Rhodopirellula baltica SH 1: one gene and its partner. The protein of the gene in region 2 interacts with the protein of the main gene of each other region in a pairwise test. Links are inferred from orthologs where the notes say so. Each region holds a gene or a part of one and is shown on either strand. Other genes may lie near its edges.

Evidence for each region.
Region 1: the proteins of leuS (region 2) and ligA interact in binary tests that used the Escherichia coli proteins (3 or more experiments, as listed by UniProt). The link is inferred for Rhodopirellula baltica SH 1 from one-to-one orthologs.

What each region holds. Positions count from the first base shown.
Region 1 is NC_005027.1:5,818,562-5,827,775, reverse strand. Bases 2,426-5,315 are described here. They hold ligA (NAD-dependent DNA ligase LigA), read left to right. Parts: upstream 2,426-2,764; coding sequence 2,765-4,867; downstream 4,868-5,315. Other genes in these bases: RB_RS22155 (hypothetical protein), read right to left, coding at 4,868-5,315; RB_RS22165 (hypothetical protein), read left to right, coding at 2,426-2,505. Outside these bases: RB_RS22185 (mechanosensitive ion channel domain-containing protein), read right to left, coding at 1-467; RB_RS22170 (PQQ-binding-like beta-propeller repeat protein), read left to right, coding at 749-2,119; more of RB_RS22165, read left to right, coding at 2,248-2,425; more of RB_RS22155, read right to left, coding at 5,316-6,754; RB_RS22150 (ABC transporter substrate-binding protein), read right to left, coding at 6,736-9,117; RB_RS22145 (outer membrane protein assembly factor BamB family protein), read right to left, coding at 9,123-9,214. UniProt on the Escherichia coli protein: DNA ligase that catalyzes the formation of phosphodiester linkages between 5'-phosphoryl and 3'-hydroxyl groups in double-stranded DNA using NAD as a coenzyme and as the energy source for the reaction.
Region 2 is NC_005027.1:4,745,261-4,754,957, reverse strand. What follows is about bases 4,240-7,612. They hold leuS (leucine--tRNA ligase), read right to left. Parts: upstream 7,293-7,612; coding sequence 4,440-7,292; downstream 4,240-4,439. Other genes in these bases: RB_RS18250 (hypothetical protein), read right to left, coding at 7,536-7,612. In the rest of the region: RB_RS18270 (aspartate kinase), read right to left, coding at 1-1,271; RB_RS18265 (cofactor-independent phosphoglycerate mutase), read right to left, coding at 1,350-2,591; RB_RS18260 (acyltransferase family protein), read left to right, coding at 3,028-4,209; more of RB_RS18250, read right to left, coding at 7,613-8,477; RB_RS18245 (phosphoribosylanthranilate isomerase), read left to right, coding at 8,613-9,266.

The DNA of each region.
Region 1 (9,214 bases), 1.1 Mb from region 2 along the record:
CGGTTGAGATTCAGAGGCGATGCTTCAGACGACGCTGTGTACCTTTTTTCGACGGGCCGAGTTTGCAGCTGCGAATCGCCCAACCGCGACGACCGCGAATCAGCGAACGAACTGGACGGATTGCCGGAAGTGAACGCGTTGTTGGAGGTGAACTCGGGAGGCGACAAACGTCCTCGCGTCGAAGTTTCGGAGTGTCCGTGTTCGGTGTAACCCGGGCTCGCGCTGACTGATTCGGTTTGGGTTGCCCAACCAGGACTCGACGAAATGACAGTCGAAGACGTGACGTTTGATGAAGTGAAGGGAGGCGGCTTGGGAGTCGTCCAAACAATCTCTTGCGCGTCTGCGATGCTGATGGTGAGCCACACCAATATGCAGCAGATAAACCACAGCAAAACGGTCCACCGCCTGCCGATGGAGCGATCGATATCAATTGCCGATGCCGTGGCATGAGCCAGCGAAATTCGCATTTGCGAATGAGTGGAACGAGACGTCGATCTCAGTGGGTGGCTCATCGGGACCACTGCGTGCAATCAGTATGGCGGCGAAACCGCCGGAAAGATTTGGCCGTCGGCGGAGAACGGACACCGTTTCAATACGGAAATTTGAGTTTGATCGCCACAGCGATCGTGTTTCACGCCGCGGAGAGCGACAAAACAGCGAACCCAGGCAAAATACAGCAACTCGTAACGTCCTCGCGGACGCATTAGACTTCCACGTTCCGTACTCTTTTTCCGATCAGGAACTTCCGATGGCTATCCGACGTTTGATTCGAAGTGCTCTATTCTCGTCAGGCATTTGTGGCCGGTCGGCAAAACGATTGTTGTTGCTCGGAACTTTGCTGATTTTTGGCGGCAACGCGATCGCAGAGGATTGGCCTCAATGGCGAGGCACTGATCGCGATGGCAATTGGACCGAGACCGGGATCGTAACTGAGCTGCCTGAAGGCCAACTTCCGCTGAAATGGTCGGTAGCAATCGGTTCAGGCTACAGCGGACCGACCGTGGCTGACGGACGCGTCTATGTCACCGACCGTCAATCGGAGCCCAATGAAATCGAACGTGTGCTGTGCTTCGCAGAATCAGATGGCAGTCTGATCTGGGAACAGTCTTATCCAGCCGCTTACGAAATCGGCTATCGAGCCGGTCCGCGTGCCAGCGTCACTGTTCATGAAGGAAAGGCATTGGCGGTGGGTTCAATGGGACATTTTCATTGTCTCGATGCTGCCAATGGAAACATTCTTTGGAAACACGATCTGCATCAGGAATACGATATCGACATGCCAGCTTGGGGCATCACTGGTGCTCCTCTTGTAGTTGTCGGCGACACCGATCAGCCCATTGTGATCCAGATCGTCGGGGGTTCGGACGGGGCGTGCGTGGTTGGATTTGATTTGGCAACCGGCAAAGAAGTATGGCGTTCGCTTGATGAACGTGCCTGCTATTCCGCTCCGATCCTGATTCAACAAGGCGGCAAAGATGTCGTCGTCTGCTGGACGGGAGACAGCATCAGCGGATTGTCTCCTTCGACCGGCGATGTGTTCTGGAGCATCCCGTTCCCTCCGTCTCGTATGCCGATTGGAGTCGCCACACCCGTCGTCAATGACAACCTTTTGTTTGTGACTTCGTTCTACGATGGTTCGATGATGGTCGAGTTGTCCGCGACCGAACCAACCGCGAAGAAAAAGTGGCATCGAGTCGGTGTCGACGAAAAGAACACACGTGCTTTGCAATCAATCATCAGCACACCGGTCATGCGTGACGGATACGTCTACGGTGTCGACAGCTATGGCGAACTGCGGTGCCTCGATGCAGAGACCGGCGAACGGGTATGGGAAGACACCACCGCGGTTCCGCGAAATCGCTGGGGCACGATCCACACTGTGGTCCATCAACAAGCGGGATCGCAAACGGATTGGATGTTCAACGATCAAGGTCAACTAACGATCGCACATTTGACGCCAGAAGGATATCAACCGCTCAGCCAAACACATTTGCTTGACACAACCACTGTTCAACTGCCACGCCGCAACGGTGTCACCTGGTCTCATCCCGCATACGCTAACCGCTGTATCTTTGCCAGAAATGACAAGCAATTGGTGTGCGCATCTTTGGAGGAATGAACGCCGAATAAGAGTCGGCATTGCCCGGTCCACTTGTGTTCCAACGCGATTGGGATAGGGTTGCCTTCGTAGGGGGGATCACTCATTTTGTCGGGATTCGCCCAGTCCATTTTTCTAGGATCAAATTGATGTTCACGAAGCTCACCCAATTGTTGCTCGCCCTCGCGTTTGTTGCTGTTTTGAGCGGATGCGAAAAAGGCTCGGACACCGCTGCCGGAATCGCTGACCAAGCCAAAGCGGGCGTCGATTCCGCTGCTGGTTCCGCGAAAGACGCGACCACAGACATGGTTCCTGAAGCTGCCAAAGAAACCGTTGATGGTGCCATCGACCAAGGTGGCGAGAAAGCCAAAGAAGGCATCGATGCAGCTGCCGGCACCGCCGAGTAGTCAAATGGACTCGCGATAAGTCCGATCGAACCGCAGTTCATCACGGAGCCAGACTTGCCAGCGATTTCAATTCGCTGCGGGTGGGCTCCGTTTTTTCGTGATTCACGGTCTGGCGAACGTGCCCATACACCACGGATCGGACGGGAATTTCCAAGAGCAAACAAAGGGGTCTGGAATCAGCGGTGACCAGACGGACAATGGATGACCATCTCGGTCTGCCGAGAGCGTTGATGAATTTCTCATGCCCCAGGATCGTTTCGTGGCCTCCGATTCCATTGCCAGCCGCGTGCAACAACTCGTCGACGAAATTAATCGCCACAATCGCCTGTACTACGACGATGCGGCACCCGAGATCACCGACCTGCAATACGATCAATTGCTGGCCGAGCTTACGCAACTCGAAAACGATCACCCGGACCTCCGCCGGCCCGATTCGCCAACACAATTGGTCGGCGGCGATGTTGTGGACCAATTGGTTCAGGTTCCGCACCGCGTTCCCATGTTGTCGATCGACAACACCTACAGTCGCGAAGAATTGGCCGCGGCGATGGAGCGAATTGAGAAATCGCTCGAAGGCGAATCGGTTGCGTGGACAATGGAGTACAAGATCGACGGTGTCGCCGGTTCCATTCGCTACGAGAACGGTGAATTGACACTGGCACTCACACGAGGCAACGGGCAAGTCGGCGATGACATCACACACAACGTTCGCACCATCCGCGAATTGCCCCGATCGATCGCCGATGCCGCACTTGCACATCCGGAAGTTGCCGGCGGCAACGTTCCCGAAGTTCTGGAAGTACGCGGCGAACTGTACATGACCGACGCGGATCTAGCGGACCTCAATGTCCGTCAAACCGATGCCGGTCACGAACCGTTCAAGAACACCCGCAACGTCACTGCGGGAACGATTCGCTTGCTCGATCCCAAAATCGCAGCCTCACGCAACATCCGATTCTTCTGTCATGGCAGCGGCGAATTAGTCGGCGTTCGAGCATCTGACCACATGACGTTCCTGCAACATGTTCAGGCGTTAGGAATCCCGATCGCACCGGATGTTGTTCGCTTTGAAAACAAAGAGGATGCACTTCAAGCGATCGCGAAACTCGAATTGGAGATGCCTGATCTGCCGTTTGAAATCGACGGCATCGTGTTCAAAGTCGACTCGTTCGAGCAGCGCGAAAAACTGGGTGTCCGCAGCAAGAGCCCACGCTGGGTAATAGCTTACAAATTCGAACGCTATGAAGCCATCACCACACTTGAGGCGATCGATGTGCAAGTCGGCAAGACGGGCACAATCACGCCAGTTGCTTACCTGACGCCGGTCGACATCGCCGACACCACCGTCTCGCGAGCCTCCCTGCACAACGCTGACGAGATCGAACGATTGGACGTTCGCGTCGGAGATACCGTGGTCGTCGAGAAGGCCGGCAAAATCATTCCCAAGGTCGTGCGAGTCGAGAAACATGCTCGCACCAAACCACTTCCTAAGTTCGAATTCCCAACCCACTGCCCACAGTGCGATGAAGTACTGACTCGTGACGAAGGCGGCGTTTACATCCGTTGCACTAACCCGGCGTGTCCCGCTCAACTTCGGCAACGATTGGTCTACTTTGGCAGTCGAACCGGCATGGACATCGATGGCCTGGGTGAAGAAGTCGTCGATCTGCTGCTGCAAAAAGAGTTGGTCGAAAACTACGCCGACCTTTACCGATTGAATGTGGATGAACTCGCCGAATTGACTTGGCCGCGGTTGAGAAAGGGCAAAGGCGATGAGATGATCGAGGTGCAGTTCGGCCGTAAGAACGCCGAGAGCCTTGTCGCCGGCATCAACGAAAGCCGCACCCGCGGGTTGGCTCGCGTGCTGTCATCGATCAGCATCCGTCACATCGGACCACGAGTCGCCAAGCTTATCACGGCGAAGTTTTGGAATCTTGATCTACTGCGTTCGGCAAAGGCAGAAGACCTGGCGGCGATCCATGAGATCGGCGATCGAATCGCTGAAAGCTTGGTCAAATTTATCCACAGCGAATCGGGCTCACAAACGCTCAGTGATTTGGATGCCGTGGGCGTCACAATGTCCGAAACGGAACCGGTCGCAACACCTGACGAAGAAGCAAACCTGCCACTGGCGGGCAAGAACATCGTCGCGACGGGAACGTTGCAGCACTACACTCGCGATGAGATCAAAGCCCGCATCGAGGAACTCGGTGGGCGTGCTGCGAGCAGCGTGAGCAAGAAAACCGATTTCCTGATCGCGGGCGAGAAGGCGGGCAGCAAACTCACGAAAGCCGAATCACTTGGGGTCGAAGTCCTCAGCGAAGATGACTTTCGGTTGCGGTACGAAACCGAGGCGACTTGATCACGCCCCGTCGGTTTCCTCGTCTGACTTCGGTGGCAATTTGCCCCCGTTTTCTTTCGCCACAATCACCGCCTCTTCCAAGTCCCGCACCAACTTTGGATTGATGTGTTTGGTCAGCATTTCACGTGTCACGCTGAACATCTCATCCACTTTGCGTTGTTGATTGGCATTCTTCCCGATCGCTTTGATGAACTCAGACTGACGCTTGCCCATGTCGTTGGCGAGACGTTCGTTGGTCGGTTGATTTCGCAAAACTTCCAACAACTCTTCGGCTGGTTCTAAATCACCCCGTTCGAGTCGCATCATGATTCGAGCTTTGAACAATTCGCGAATTGCCAGAAGGTCGATGATCGAATTTTGGACGCCACGGATGTATGACTCAGCTTGCAAACGCATGTCGTCGCCACCGAGATCGGCAACCATCTTTTCGTGATGACCGGGAACCATCGGCAATCGAGCCAACACGGCGCCGCCGTTTTTGACGTACAACAATCGTAGAGGCTGTTCGTCGGTCGGTTCAACATCCAAGCGACCGTTCCAATCGGTACGGCCAATGAATGTCATGCTTTTGCCTTCGAGTTCCTTTTCGTAAATCTCGTATCCAATCAGCGGCTGATTCGGGTCACCCTTGGCATGCAAACGCAACAGCGTCTGATCTTTTCGCGGTCGGATACGGAGCCCGACTCGGTGGGTGCGTGCGTTCTTTCGACCCTGCAGTCCACCCGCTCGCCCCGCATGAAAATCCATTTTGACGCGGCGCCCGTCCAACTCTTTGGCGAGCAAGTAGGCCCAGTCGAGCGGCCCAATCGAAATCGGATTGCCGTTGCGATCATCTTTGCGAACCATCGGCACCAACACGTCGCCTACGTCGACCAGTGCCGGTGAATTCTTGTCAGTCACCAATCCCGACGCTCGCACCAATCCAACTGCATTGCTCTTTCCCGCGTCATCGATCCGGGCCACGGGAGCAAAGACATCTCGCAGCGTTGCGCCGACAACTTCAGGCAATAGATTGAAACTGGAAACGGTGGCTCGTGATGTGTCGCCGAAATACCGCATCAGAGTATCGAACTCAACGCTTTCGACTTTCATCGGTGAGGTTGCCGTTCGAATGCGAACGATAAAGATTTTGTCATAGGCTTCCGCGGCATCGATGACCTGACCGGTAATTGGCGGAACAATGATCTTGGCTTCTGGTTCGGTCAGAGTTTCCGCCATGCCGCGCGAGACCAAGATGGCCTCGGTGTCTTCTTTCGCCCACGCGTCCTTCAGTGCGACGGCATCGCCCTCGATCGCATGCAGGATTCTCAGCCAAGCATTCTTTGGAGAATCTGGATCACCAGCCAATCGAGCGTTGATCTCTTCCATGCGGCCCGTCGTGGTCAAAATGCTAGACGCGTAACGGCCCACATCACCTGCGAAACGAATTCGGACGGCATCACCGTGAGACCTTTTGACGGCAATCACCGGATCCGTGGCGGCTAACGTATCGAAGTTGACTTCGGATAACACTCGCATTGCCATCGAAGCCACTGACATGGGCGCGTCTTCGATCTTCGTTCGCCATACCGCATGAAAATCGCGATCGAGGACCTTCTGCAAATCATCTCGCAATGTGTCGGCACAAACACGAGGAGAGTCTGACGCAACCCAAATCAATGTTCGATATGGATCGAAATCGAATGGTTGAACCTCTTTGGTCTCGACTTCCGCGCCAGGATCAGTCTCCGACGCTGGATCCGTTTGGACAGCAGCATCGCCATTTGGCTCTTGCCCACGCGCAGATGGCCCCAGTGCGATGAACAAGGCGATCAGAGTGGTCGCATATCGAAGCAGCGGACCGGAATTAGAAAACGATGTTGCGATACTCATTGACTCAACCGCCATTTTTCAGCGTTCTGATACAGCGACACGATGTCAGACCCCACGCCCAGCAAGTCTCGACTGTAGGCGTACGAATCGACCAATTGCCACAACGGCAGCACAGGCAGTTCGTGGTGAGCGATCGCATGCAAATCCAACAATCGGTCTCGAGCATCTCGCCAGTTCTTAGACTCTTCTAAACGTCGCAAACCAAGTCCAACCAATTGATCGGTGCTGCCAGCCATGCCTTCGGGACCGAGCACGCGACGAGCGTCAATGATGGGCTCCCATACCGCGGCCGACACATACGCAATGTCGGCGGTCCCCGGATCCGGAAACGCGCGACCGACGGGCAACTCAACCAACTCGATTTCCAATCCCAACAATTGCCATTGGCTGCGAATGGCTTCGCAAGCGATTCGAGAAAGGTTCTCCGGTGGAAACGCCAGACGAATTGGTTTTAGCTCAGGTGGCTTTTCTTTTTTCCGTGACGCTTCGGATTCCATTTGCTTGGCGGTCATCGTCATCAGGAGCTTCGCCAAACGGGGCTCGTAATTCCGCGGTGCAATGGATTGATCATAGGCGTAACCAAGCGGGTCATTGTCTTCGAGTCCCGCGGGAAATGGCCCTGACAAAACGCGACATCCAGGGACTTCCAAGCTTTCCAGCAATTCACCATTCAAGATGTCTTCCCGGTTGGTTCCATACACCAACGCACGCCGGAATGTCTTGTCGGCCAGATACTCGTGGTCGCTGCACGGAACCAGCATGTGCACGCTGGGAAGCGGATATTTGACGACACGAACCTTTCGATTGCTGGACAACCGCACCGCATCAGCGGGGAACAATTGGTCCAGCACGTCGACCTCGCCTTGCAACAATTTGCTCACGCCGTCGGCTGCGGATTCCGTTCGAATCTCAACAATCTCGCGTGGCTGCAATTCGGTGCGAGGCTCTCCCTTGAGGACATAACGCACCACGTCGCCTTCGACGACGTCGCGGCGATAGTCACCGGTGGGAGAACCTGGCTCGCCGCCAAACCAAGATCCATCAACGGTGACCTGAATCAATGCTGATGGAAGCACGTTGGGACGCCGTAAGATGCAATCGATTCGTTTGGGACCGTCCAGCCCGATGGCCTGAACCGCGGCGGCCCAAGGCGAGAAGTAAGTCGGCGATTCTGATTTGACTCGGTCCGCCAAAACATCGGCCAGATAGAAGCCATCGACTTGATTGAGAGGTTCCGGCAATCGTTCGGGTTCCAAAAACATCGAAAACCGTTGACGGTCAGGACTCTGTTCCGTGTCACCGAAAATGAATTCGTACTCGCCGCCCTCGGGACCTGCTCCCTGCATCTCGAACAACACGCGGTACAGCAACCGTCCGGCGCGACGCGCGGCCCAGTTATCTAAACGAGTTGGATCCAAAACGGTTGCGGTTTGCAAAACTCCGACGTTCACCAACGGGTAGATCTGATCGACTTTGCGAACCAGTTCCGTGCCGCCTTCGATGTCCGGTTTGAGGAAGATACTCTCACGCGAGAACTTGCGTGCTTCGCGATATTTCTTGGCTTCTAGTGCTGCCAAAGCCTGGTCGCGTTTGTCTTCCGCCATCGATAGGAATCGAGCATTCCATTTCTTGATCGATGACAAATCCTGGCCGCGATATTCCTTTTCCAACCGCGTTAGCAACTGCTGTCCCAACTCCAACTTTCCGTCGCTGACGAGTTGCTCCATCAGCTGATCCGTCAACGCGCCGATTGCGGTCAAAACCGTTTGCGTCTTGTACTCTGGTGCATAGCGACGCAGTTCTTCCAACATCGCCAGTGACGCACCGTACTCACCATTCTTTGCTCGTCGCCCCGCATCTCGCCACAGGAACTCCGTCCGCAGCTGTCTCAAGCCGGGCCGAGCCGGGTAGTCACGAATCAACACCGACAGAAACGGGTAAGCACCGACGAAGTCACCTGCCTTGATTCGTTCGGCCGTTTCTCGTTCGAGACGTTTTTCCCAGAAATCGATGTTCTCGATGTCGGTCCACTTCGCAACAAATTCTTGTTGCTCCACACCGACGATGCTGAACTTCAGCGATCCAGTCGGCGAGGCTGGGATCTCGCGTCTAGGTAGATCCAACAACCGAGTCTTGACCCAACCGCCGCCGGACTTCTGCGTGAAGTAAATCAGGTCGTGAGGTTCTTCCTGCAGCAGTTCCAAACCGGGAGCTTCCGGACGACCGGACTCGGCATAGTTCAGCAATTGGGCGTGCGCACTGGACGTGCACACGACGAAAAGAACCACCGCCAGAAAAGCTATCTGAGCGACGCGTGGAATGCAGCGAGGTCGTCGAAAATGCAACACGTTGGAATTCATCAAGGACTGGAATTGCATGGATATCAGGCGTCACCGGGAATGTTCGTGATGTAGACGACACCTTCCGTGCCCGGGACCAGCAACTTATCGCCAACAGGCAACGGGCCGGCCGACA
Region 2 (9,697 bases):
ACATCGGCTTCCTTCGCGTTGCTCGCCTTGATCTCGTTCCATGTTTTCGCATCACTTGGCCGTTGGTCCAACGAGAACGCTTCGTGAACCGCCCGCAAAGCTTCGTTCGCTTGATCGCGAGGGACCAAGCACGAAATTTTGATCTCGCTGGTTGTGATCATGTGGATATTCACGTTGGCTTCGGCCAAAGCACGGAACATGCTGGCGGCGACGGCCTTTTGGTGAGCCATGCCCAAACCAACGACGCTGACCTTGGACACTTGATCGTCATGAGTAACGCCGTCGGCACCGAGCGAATCCAAGATTCCTTCGAGTGCAGCGAGAGTCTTTTTCAGTTCGCCGCCGGCGACGGTGAACGAGACATCGGCTTTGCCTGACGTCCCGACGTTCTGGACCACCATGTCCACGGCGACTTTCTGAGCAGCGATTGCCGAGAAAATCTTTTGGCTCATGCCGGGAACATCCGGGACGCCCAGCACGGTCACGCGAGCCTCATCTCGGGTCAGTGCAGCGCCCGATACCGGAGCGGTTTCCGATTCGGGTTGGGCGACGATCATCGTGCCGTCTTGGTCCGAGAAACTACTGCGAACGTGAATCGGCACCTCGAATTTCTTGGCGAATTCGATGGATCGCGAGTGCATCACTCCGGCACCCAGAGATGCCAGTTCCAACATTTCGTCGTAGCTGATCACGTCCACGCGACGAGCTTCGGCCAACAGTCGTGGATCGGTGGTGTAAACGCCATCGACGTCGGTGTTGATCTCGCAAGCGTCCGCGCCCAGAACAGCAGCCAGCGCCACCGCGGTGGTGTCGCTGCCGCCTCGTCCGAGCGTCGTGATGTTCAGGTCATCGTCGATGCCTTGGAAACCCGCCGCAACAACGATGTTGCCTGCGTCGAGCAGGCGTTCGATGCGACCGGTGTCGATCGATTGAATCCGTGCCTTGCTGAAGCTGTTGTCGGTTTTCAATCCGATTTGGCCGCCGGTCAGACTGACCGCTTTGGATCCCATGCTATGAATCGCCATCGCGACCAATGCGACGCTGACCTGTTCGCCCGTGCTGAGCAACATGTCCATTTCGCGTGCCGGTGGTTCATCACTGATTTGCGACGCCAGATCGAGCAAAGTGTCGGTGTTCTTGCCCATTGCGCTGACAACCATCACGACTCGATGGCCGGCTTTTTGAGCACGAATTGCCTTCCGAGCCGCGGCGCGAATCTTTTCGGTGTCGGCAACGGACGTACCGCCAAATTTTTGAACGATCAGGGACATGGAAGTGACGAAGCGAAACGGAAGGAAGCGGAGTGGGGAAGGGGATAAGCAATCGACGTTGCACTCGAACCCGGTGAATCAGCCTTTTTGAATGTAGGCGTCCATCATGGTCCAACCGGGATCGAACACCCATCCCGATGCATTGGCGGAAACCTCGTCAAAGGTGGTCGCCGAATCAGATTCGATGCCGGTACCGGCCATGGTCAGTGGGACCGGACCGTGCGTGTGTTTCTTGGTTCGGCAGAACGTTGGGTGATCGGGCAAGATCAACATGCGGTGTTCGTCGTACTTGGAAAGGGCTTCCCAAAGCGGAGCGACGATGTGCTGGTCGATTTGCTGGAGCGCTTCGATCTTGGCTTCGACGTTGCCCTCGTGGGACGCTTCGTCGGGAGCTTCGATGTGGACGCAGACGAAATCATAGTCAGCGAGAGCTTGGATTGCCGCTTCGCCTTTGCCCGCATAATTCGTATCGAGGTATCCGGTGGCTCCTTCGACTTCGATCCGTGGCCAACCAGCCAGGGCACCGATTCCGCGAAGCAGGTCAACGGCAGTGATCATCACGCCGCGAATCCCATAACGTTCCTCGAACGTCGACAATTTGGGTGCTCCGCCCGAGCTCCACAACCAAACATGAGTCGCGACGTCTTTGCCGGCCGCTTTGCGAGCGACGTTGATCGGATGTTTGGCCAGAATATCGGCCGACGCGTTCATCAGATCGACCAAGATCTGGCTGCCGGGACCACGCGGGAAATCGTCCATCACGCTTAGATCGGTCAAGTCGTGCGGGGCGCTCGACCGTGTCGCGGTGGTGAATGGCGACGGATGATCCGCGTCGCCGCGATACAGCATCAAATTGCGATAGCTGACTCCGGGGACAAATTCCAATCGGCCGGCCAAGTCGCTGTCGCTGAGCGGTCCGTTTTCGCCGAACAATTCCTTCGACAGATCTTCCAGCAATGTCGTCGCTTCTTCGGTGCTGATGTGATCGGCGGTGAAGTCGATCATCGTCTGGTCGCGAATGGTGACCAGATTGCATCGCACGGCGCAATCGTGAGGCCCCAGCTCGATGCCCTGGGCAGCGGCTTCCAAGGGAGCTCGGCCGGTGAAGCAAACGTTCGGATCGTATCCCAACAGGCACAGGTTGGCGATTTCGCTGCCGGCGGGAAAGTCAATGGGCGTGTTGTCGGTCACCCCAACACGACCCCGCGAAGCGATTTGATCCATCGCAGGCAGATTCGCGGCTTGCAGCGGTGTGCGGCCGTTCAGTGATTCGAGGGGCTCGTCGGCACAGCCGTCGGGAATGATCAGGACATATTTCATGGCGAAGGCTCCGCCTGGATGGTCGAAAGAATTGCGGCAGTTTCGTTGAACGCCCGCGAAAACGAAAGGGCCCGATAGAAACCAGCGTCGCAAGAACCGGCAAAATTGATCCGATTGGCGTCATCGTTGACTTCGGACTGATCCATGCAGTCTTCCACGCAGAGGATCGGAGTTTGACCAGACGAGTAAAAATTGATGGTGCAGAGGGAGGGGCTGACCCATCCTTGAGCGGACACAGAGATCCTCTTCGTTCCCGGTCCATTTTTAAACGATGCAATCTGCCCCATCCCCATCGGATTCCGACTCGGCGAATGGCCCTTTTTCAGGTCATTTTCCGCCTGAGCATGCATGGGACAATCCGCCCGTTCAGGAAACCTGGGAAGAACCGTCTGCACCGATACTGCCCGCCGTCCGGTCCTCTTTAGAGGTTCGCCAGTTGGCACGTGCGGTTCGCAAAGGCCGTGATGTGTCTCTCGCTGGTTTCTCGCCGGCAGATTCTGATCAAGACACGAGCGAGGCTGACGCCGTCGAAACGCCGTCCACCCTGAAGCCGCATCGCCGGATTTTAGAGCTGGACGCATTGCGAGCGATGGCAGCCATCAACTTGGTGCTGTTTCACTTCACGCACGTCTATGCGGTCAAGTTTGGCTTCTCCAGTCCGCTGGGCGGGGAGTGGCCTTATGGTGCCTACGGAGTCGAGCTCTTCTTTATCCTCAGCGGTTTCGTCAACAGCATGTCGCTGATGCGTCGTGGCAAGCCTGTTGATTTCGTGGCTGCTCGATTGATTCGAATTGTGCCACTGTTCCTGATGGTGATCTTCGCGAACCTTTGGATCGTGACGTTCGCTCCGCTGAACGGCCAGCCCGTTTCGACGCAGCAGTTCCTGGCTAATTTGACGTTGATGCCACGTGTCTTTGGATACGAATGCATCGATCCGGTGATGTGGACCTTGCAAGTCGAGATGATGTTCTACTTCGTCTTGGTGACGCTGTTCTGCAAAGGCTACTTGCATCGCTACTTCGTTGGTTGGGGATCGTTGTTGGCCGCGTCCTTGGTATTGTGCCCGGCATTGGATGCGGCACAGGCCAGCTATGGACACACATCATTGTTCGCCGCACTGTCTGCGGTCAGACATTTGCTGGTACTCGATTTCGTTCCATTGTTCGCGATCGGGTTCTTGCTCTACATGATCAAGACCGGAGTCGGTCCAAAGTGGAAGAACTTGCTCGGCATCGTGGTTGCCGCGGGTGTCTTCCACAGCATTGATCACGGCAAGCACAACCCAGCCGCGACGGCGCTGATCATTGGTCTGGTCACGATGGCCGCGTACGGAAAGATTCCCGTCCTGCGATTGAAGCCTTTCGTGACTATCAGTGCGATCTCGTACGCGTTGTATTTGTGTCACAACAACCTGGGCTGCGTGTTGTTGAACACGTTCGATCAAGCCGGCCTGCCACCGTTGGCATGTTTGGCGATTGTGATCGTGTTCTCGTTCGCATTGGCGTTGGTAATTACCAACCGGATCGAGCAACCGATCACAAAGGCTTTGCGTCGTTTGTATGCGAAGGTGTCCGAACGAACGCGACGACCATCAGTCGCTGAAGCCGTGGCCGGTTAAGTTGTTCGCCTCAGAAACGATATTGCCGAATTCGCCAAAATTCGGCCATCAACCTGTAGCTCGGTGGTCCCCCACCGAGAGCTGATTCTCATTCACGGCGGAGACCGCCGTGCTACAGGAGGTTATTTGCCGAGCAGGTTCGCCAGAATGCGGCCATCAACCTGTCGCTCGGTGGTCCCCCACCGAGAGCTGATTCCCATTCACGGTGGAGACCGCCGTGCGACAGGAAGTCACTTGACGACCAGGTTCACCATGCGGCCGGGGACGGCGATCGTTTTGACAACCTTCTTGTCGCCGATCGCGTTTTGAACCGCAGGATCTGCGAGCGCTGCTTCGCCCATCTCGTTCGGTTTCGCATCGGGTGACAACGAGATCTTCGCCTTCACCTTCCCGTTGATCTGAACCGGAATCTCGATGCTGGACTGGACCAATGCGGCTTCGTCCCACTTCGGCCAAGGCTGTAGCGAAATCGATTCGTTGTGACCGAGATGCTTCCACAGTTCTTCGCACATGTGAGGTGCGTAGGGAGCCAGCAAGATTAAGAACGATTCCATCGCTTCACGCGGTCGCGTTTCGCAGCGTGTGAAGTGGTTGGTGAATTCCATCATCTTCGCAATCGCGGTGTTGAAACTCATCGCTTCGTTGTCTTCGGTGACCTTGCGAATCGTTTGGTGCAGCACGCGAAGTTGTTCTTCATCGCAGGCCGTGTCCACCACCGCGTCGGAAACCTTCAGCTCGTCCTCGGGCTCGTCGATGATCATCCGCCAGACGCGATCGAGGAAACTGCGAACGCCTCCGACGCCGTTCATCGCCCAGGGCTTGGTCGCCTCCAGGGGGCCCATGAACATCTCGTACAAACGCAATGAGTCCGCGCCATAGTCGCGAACGACTGAGTCCGGGTTGACCACGTTGCCGCGGCTCTTACTCATCTTAAAAGCGCGACTGTCGACCTTGATCGAGGCGTCCGATGCCAAGACAAAACCTTCGCCTTTCTTGACGACTTGTTCTTCCGTCAACGAAACGATCTCGACTTGTTCGCCGGTGGCCTTGTGAACGCGGTTGCCCTCAGCGTCTTTCTTGACGTCTTTCGTGGAGACATGTTTGCCGGACGGATCCACGAAGCTGGTGAATTCAACCTCTCCCAGAATCATGCCTTGATTGACGAGTTTGCCAAACGGTTCGGGGCAAGTCACATGGCCGCGATCGAACAGGACTTTGTGCCAGAACCGTGAGTACAGCAAGTGCAACACAGCGTGCTCGGCACCACCGACGTACAAGTCGACCGGCATCCAATCCTTTTCCTTTTGCGGATCGATCAATGCGTCGCTGTTCTTGGGATCGATGTATCGCAAGTAGTACCAGCACGAACCGGCCCACTGCGGCATCGTGTTGGTTTCGCGGCGGTAGCGTTTGCCGTCGAGCTCCACGATCAACCAATCGTCGTCGGCTTTCGCGAGCGGTGGTTCGGGGCGTCCGTGAGGTTTGAAGTCCGCGAGTTCCGGCAACGTCACCGGCAATTGATCGTCGGGGACCAAGCGACGCACACCGGTCGCGTTGCCTTCGGAGTCAATTTCGTGCAAGACGGGAAACGGTTCGCCCCAGAAACGCTGGCGGCTGAACAACCAATCCCGCAGCTTGTAATTGACGGCTTCGCAGGCCAAGCCTTGTTTGGCCAATTCAGCGGTCAAAGCGGCTTTGACTTCCGCGGTTGTTTTGCCATCGTATTCACCGCTGTTGATCGCAACGCCTTCCGCAGCGAAGCAAGCTTTGCCAGCCAAAATCTCTTCGCGTTGCTTGTGGTCCGCGGGAGGATCGACGACCGGGATGACAGGCAAATCAAACGCCACGGCGAATTCAAAATCGCGTTCGTCGTGAGCGGGGACGGCCATGATCGCGCCGGTTCCATAACCTGCCAACACATAGTCCGCGACCCAAATCGGGATGCTGCGTCCGTCGGCAGGGTTGATTGCGTACGAGCCCGTGAAGACGCCCGTTTTGGCTCGATCGCCATCGGTTCGTTCACGGTCGCTTTTGAACGAAGCCTTTTCGCGATAGGCGTCGACTTCGTCTTTCTGTTCGGGTTTGACCAACACATCGATCAACGGATGTTCGGGCGCGACCACCATGTAGGTCGCTCCGAACAGTGTGTCGGGACGTGTCGTGTAAACACGCAAGCAATCCTTGCCGGGATCGGTTGGAAAGCCTTCACTTTCGCGAGCTCGCTTGAATGCAACAAACGGACCGGTGTCGTCGCCGGCGGCACCGCGTTGCAAGTAGAAGTCGACTTCGCCACCGGTGCTGCGGCCAATCCAATCGGACTGCAATTTCTTGATGCCGGTTGGCCAATCGAGATCGTCCAAACCGTCCAGCAAACGTTCGGCGTAATCTGTGATCCGCAACATCCATTGCCGCAGGGGAATCCGTTTGACCGGGTGCCCACCGACTTCACTTTTGCCATCGACCACTTCTTCGTTAGCCAACACCGTGCCGAGTTTTGGGCACCAGTTCACCAAGGCGTCATCGAGGTAAGCCAATCGCTTTGAATCGCGATACTGCTCGATTTCCAACTCGCCTTCCGCGGTGACTTCGGCAGGGATCGGCAACTCCGAGATCGGCCGGCCTTTTTGTTGGTCGTGGTCGAACCAGGTGTCGTACAGCACGCCGAAGATCCACTGCGTCCAGCGGAAGTACTCTTCGTCGGTGGTCGCCAAGACTCGGTCCCAGTCGTAGCTGAAACCGAGCATCTTCAATTGGCGAGTGAAGTTGTCGATGTTGCGTTGAGTTTGAACGCGAGGGTGCTCGCCCGTCTTGATCGCATGCTCTTCGGCAGGCAATCCAAACGCGTCGAATCCCATCGGGTGCAAAACCGATTCCCCGCGAGCCCGTGCGAATCGCGAAACGATGTCGGTCGCCGTGTAGCCTTCTGGGTGCCCGACGTGCAATCCGTCACCACTGGGGTAGGGGAACATGTCCAGCACGTAGCGCTTCTTTTTGCCGACTTTTTCGGGCGTGGCGAAAGTGTGGTGTTCGTCCCAGTAGGCTTGCCAGCGAGGTTCGATTTCGTTGGGGTTGTAGCGGACCATGTCGTCTTAGCGATGCGGGGAAGGGCAGGGCAGAGCGGGGCAGGGCACTAGCAATGAAAAAGCGACCACTCCGCGTTGCAAACAGGTTCCCTCAGAGGGCGTTTTCGGGCAAGCGGTCTGGTGTGGGAGCTGGTCTGGCAAGCTCGCTTGCGTTGCCAACTTCCTGTCAAATGACGTCTGTGCATTTGTCCAAGTAGGCCGGATCAAGCCGCTTCGGCGCTGCTCCGGCAAGTCCGCTGCCTGCTAAACAATGCCAAGCACGCGGACGGCAACCAGAAGGCTCGCCGCGATGACCAGGCATACGGCAGTCGTTCGCCGCAACCAGACTCCCACGGGTTGGGTCACCGCGACCCATTCGGCTCGAAACGCCATCTCCGTCCAATTCTCGCCCTCGTCTTGGGCCCGCGACGCTTCTTCTTTCTGTTCGCTGATGCCCAGCGACGCCAGTTCCAACCGACGGGCAGGGCAGGTCTCGATCCAGGTCCAGCCCGTGATGGCGACCATGAGAGCCACGCCGATCGCCCAGGTCCAGGCGCGAATCGGCCACGACATTGGCAGCGCGCTCACCTCGATGGAGTTCGCAAACATCGCGATGCGATCCGCGTTGGCCCGCTCGTATCCGGCCAACCATTCGTTGGTGCGTGCCGTTTCGCTCTGCCAAAACGCGATCCACTTGGACGCCGCGGTGGACTTTTCTAAAGACTGCTCAGCCGACGAATCGGGCATCGAGTGGCTGGCCAACCGAAGTGGTGATTCCCGATCGCTCTCTTTCAAAGCGACTCGGTTCTGTTCGGCTTTCGCGTAAAAGGCTGCCACTTCGCTTCGCCAACGCACCCATCCCACATTGGCTGATGCTTTGGGTTGTTGAGCGTCCAGCAGACGATTGCGAAACCCATCCACATTATCGCTGGTCACAATTCGGTGCGACCATTCGGTAGCATTGAGATCAGCCGCCGACGTTTCGTTGCGAACCGCCTGCGGATAAGAAACCCGATGCTGGGTTGGCCTCGGCGGCCAGATTGCCATCACCAATGTGAAACTGGCGATCGAAGTGACCGCGATGCCGACGTGCGGGTTGCGTGTTAGGATTCTCAATGCAGCGAACTTGCCAGACACGAAACGATGCCACTGAAAATGCGAGGGATCGGCGGTTTGAACGTGCCCGAAGATCTCGAGACCGTCCATCTTGATGATCGGTCAGTTCCACTTCGGTGATCCAGGAAACTTGAGACAATTGTGACAACCTTGCCTCCCGTCGGCCCCAGCGATCCCCCCACCACGCAGCCATTTCGGTCGCCGTTTGCGATCAAAATCTGCGGCATGCGAAGCGTGCAGGATGTGCGATCCGTTGCCGATGCCGGAGCCGACGCGGTGGGATTGAACTTCTACGAACCCAGCGTCCGTTCGCTCAACCCCGATGCGGAGGAAACCATCCGAATCAACGAAGTCGCTCGAGAAGTGGGGCTGACGCGAGTTGGATTGTTCGTCAACCATGACTTGGAGTTCATCCAGCGGGTGGCTGGTTCGTTGCAGCTCGATTGGATCCAGTTGCATGGTGATGAACCTGTGTCGTTGGCCGAAGATCTGGTGCGAGCTGGCCAAAGTATCTTGCGAGCGATTCGGTTGCCCCGCGGGAAACTCAAGCTGGGACAGATTGATGATGTCATCGGCAAGTGGAATGAGGTGGATGTCTCGTACTTGCTCGACGCGGACGCGGGAGCCTCGTTTGGAGGAGGCGGTCAGCCTTTGGATTGGCCGAGCATACGAGCGTGGGCGGATCGTCGAGGTGATTCGGCGGCAGGATGGGTGTTGGCCGGAGGTCTCAATCCCGAAAACGTACGAGAAGCGATTCAGGTCAGCGGGGCGACCGGCGTTGATGTCGCCAGCGGGGTCGAGCAGCCCAAAGGTCGCAAAAACGCCGAGAAAATCCGCCAATTCGTCGCAGCCGTCCAGCCCGGTCAAGCGACTCGATGATTCCAGCATGACTGGGCGTTGACGCCAGACAGATTTGTGCCAAACTTTCCCGTCCAGCAAAGACCAACACAGCTCGCGGCCGTGGCGGAACTGGCAGACGCGCTAGGTTGAGGGCCTAGTGGGAGTTAATCCCGTGGAGGTTCGAGTCCTCTCGGCCGCATCCAAAGAACCCCGTGATTCACGGGGTTTTTTCATGCGCGGACGGAATTTCCCGTCGTCGGCATTCCCAGCAGAATGGTCAGGAATGGACCCTGATTTACCACGGTTGCCTGAATCAGGTGCAACCAGTGGTGCAACCGTTCATGTGATGGTGGGTTTCGTTCGAGATTCTGTGGCCACCAGGTCTTCCCCGCCAAGCTCGGTGGTACGAGGTGTCGCGCTGGATCCGAGACGAGGTAGCGTTCGACAACATCTCCTGTTCGTCGAGCGTC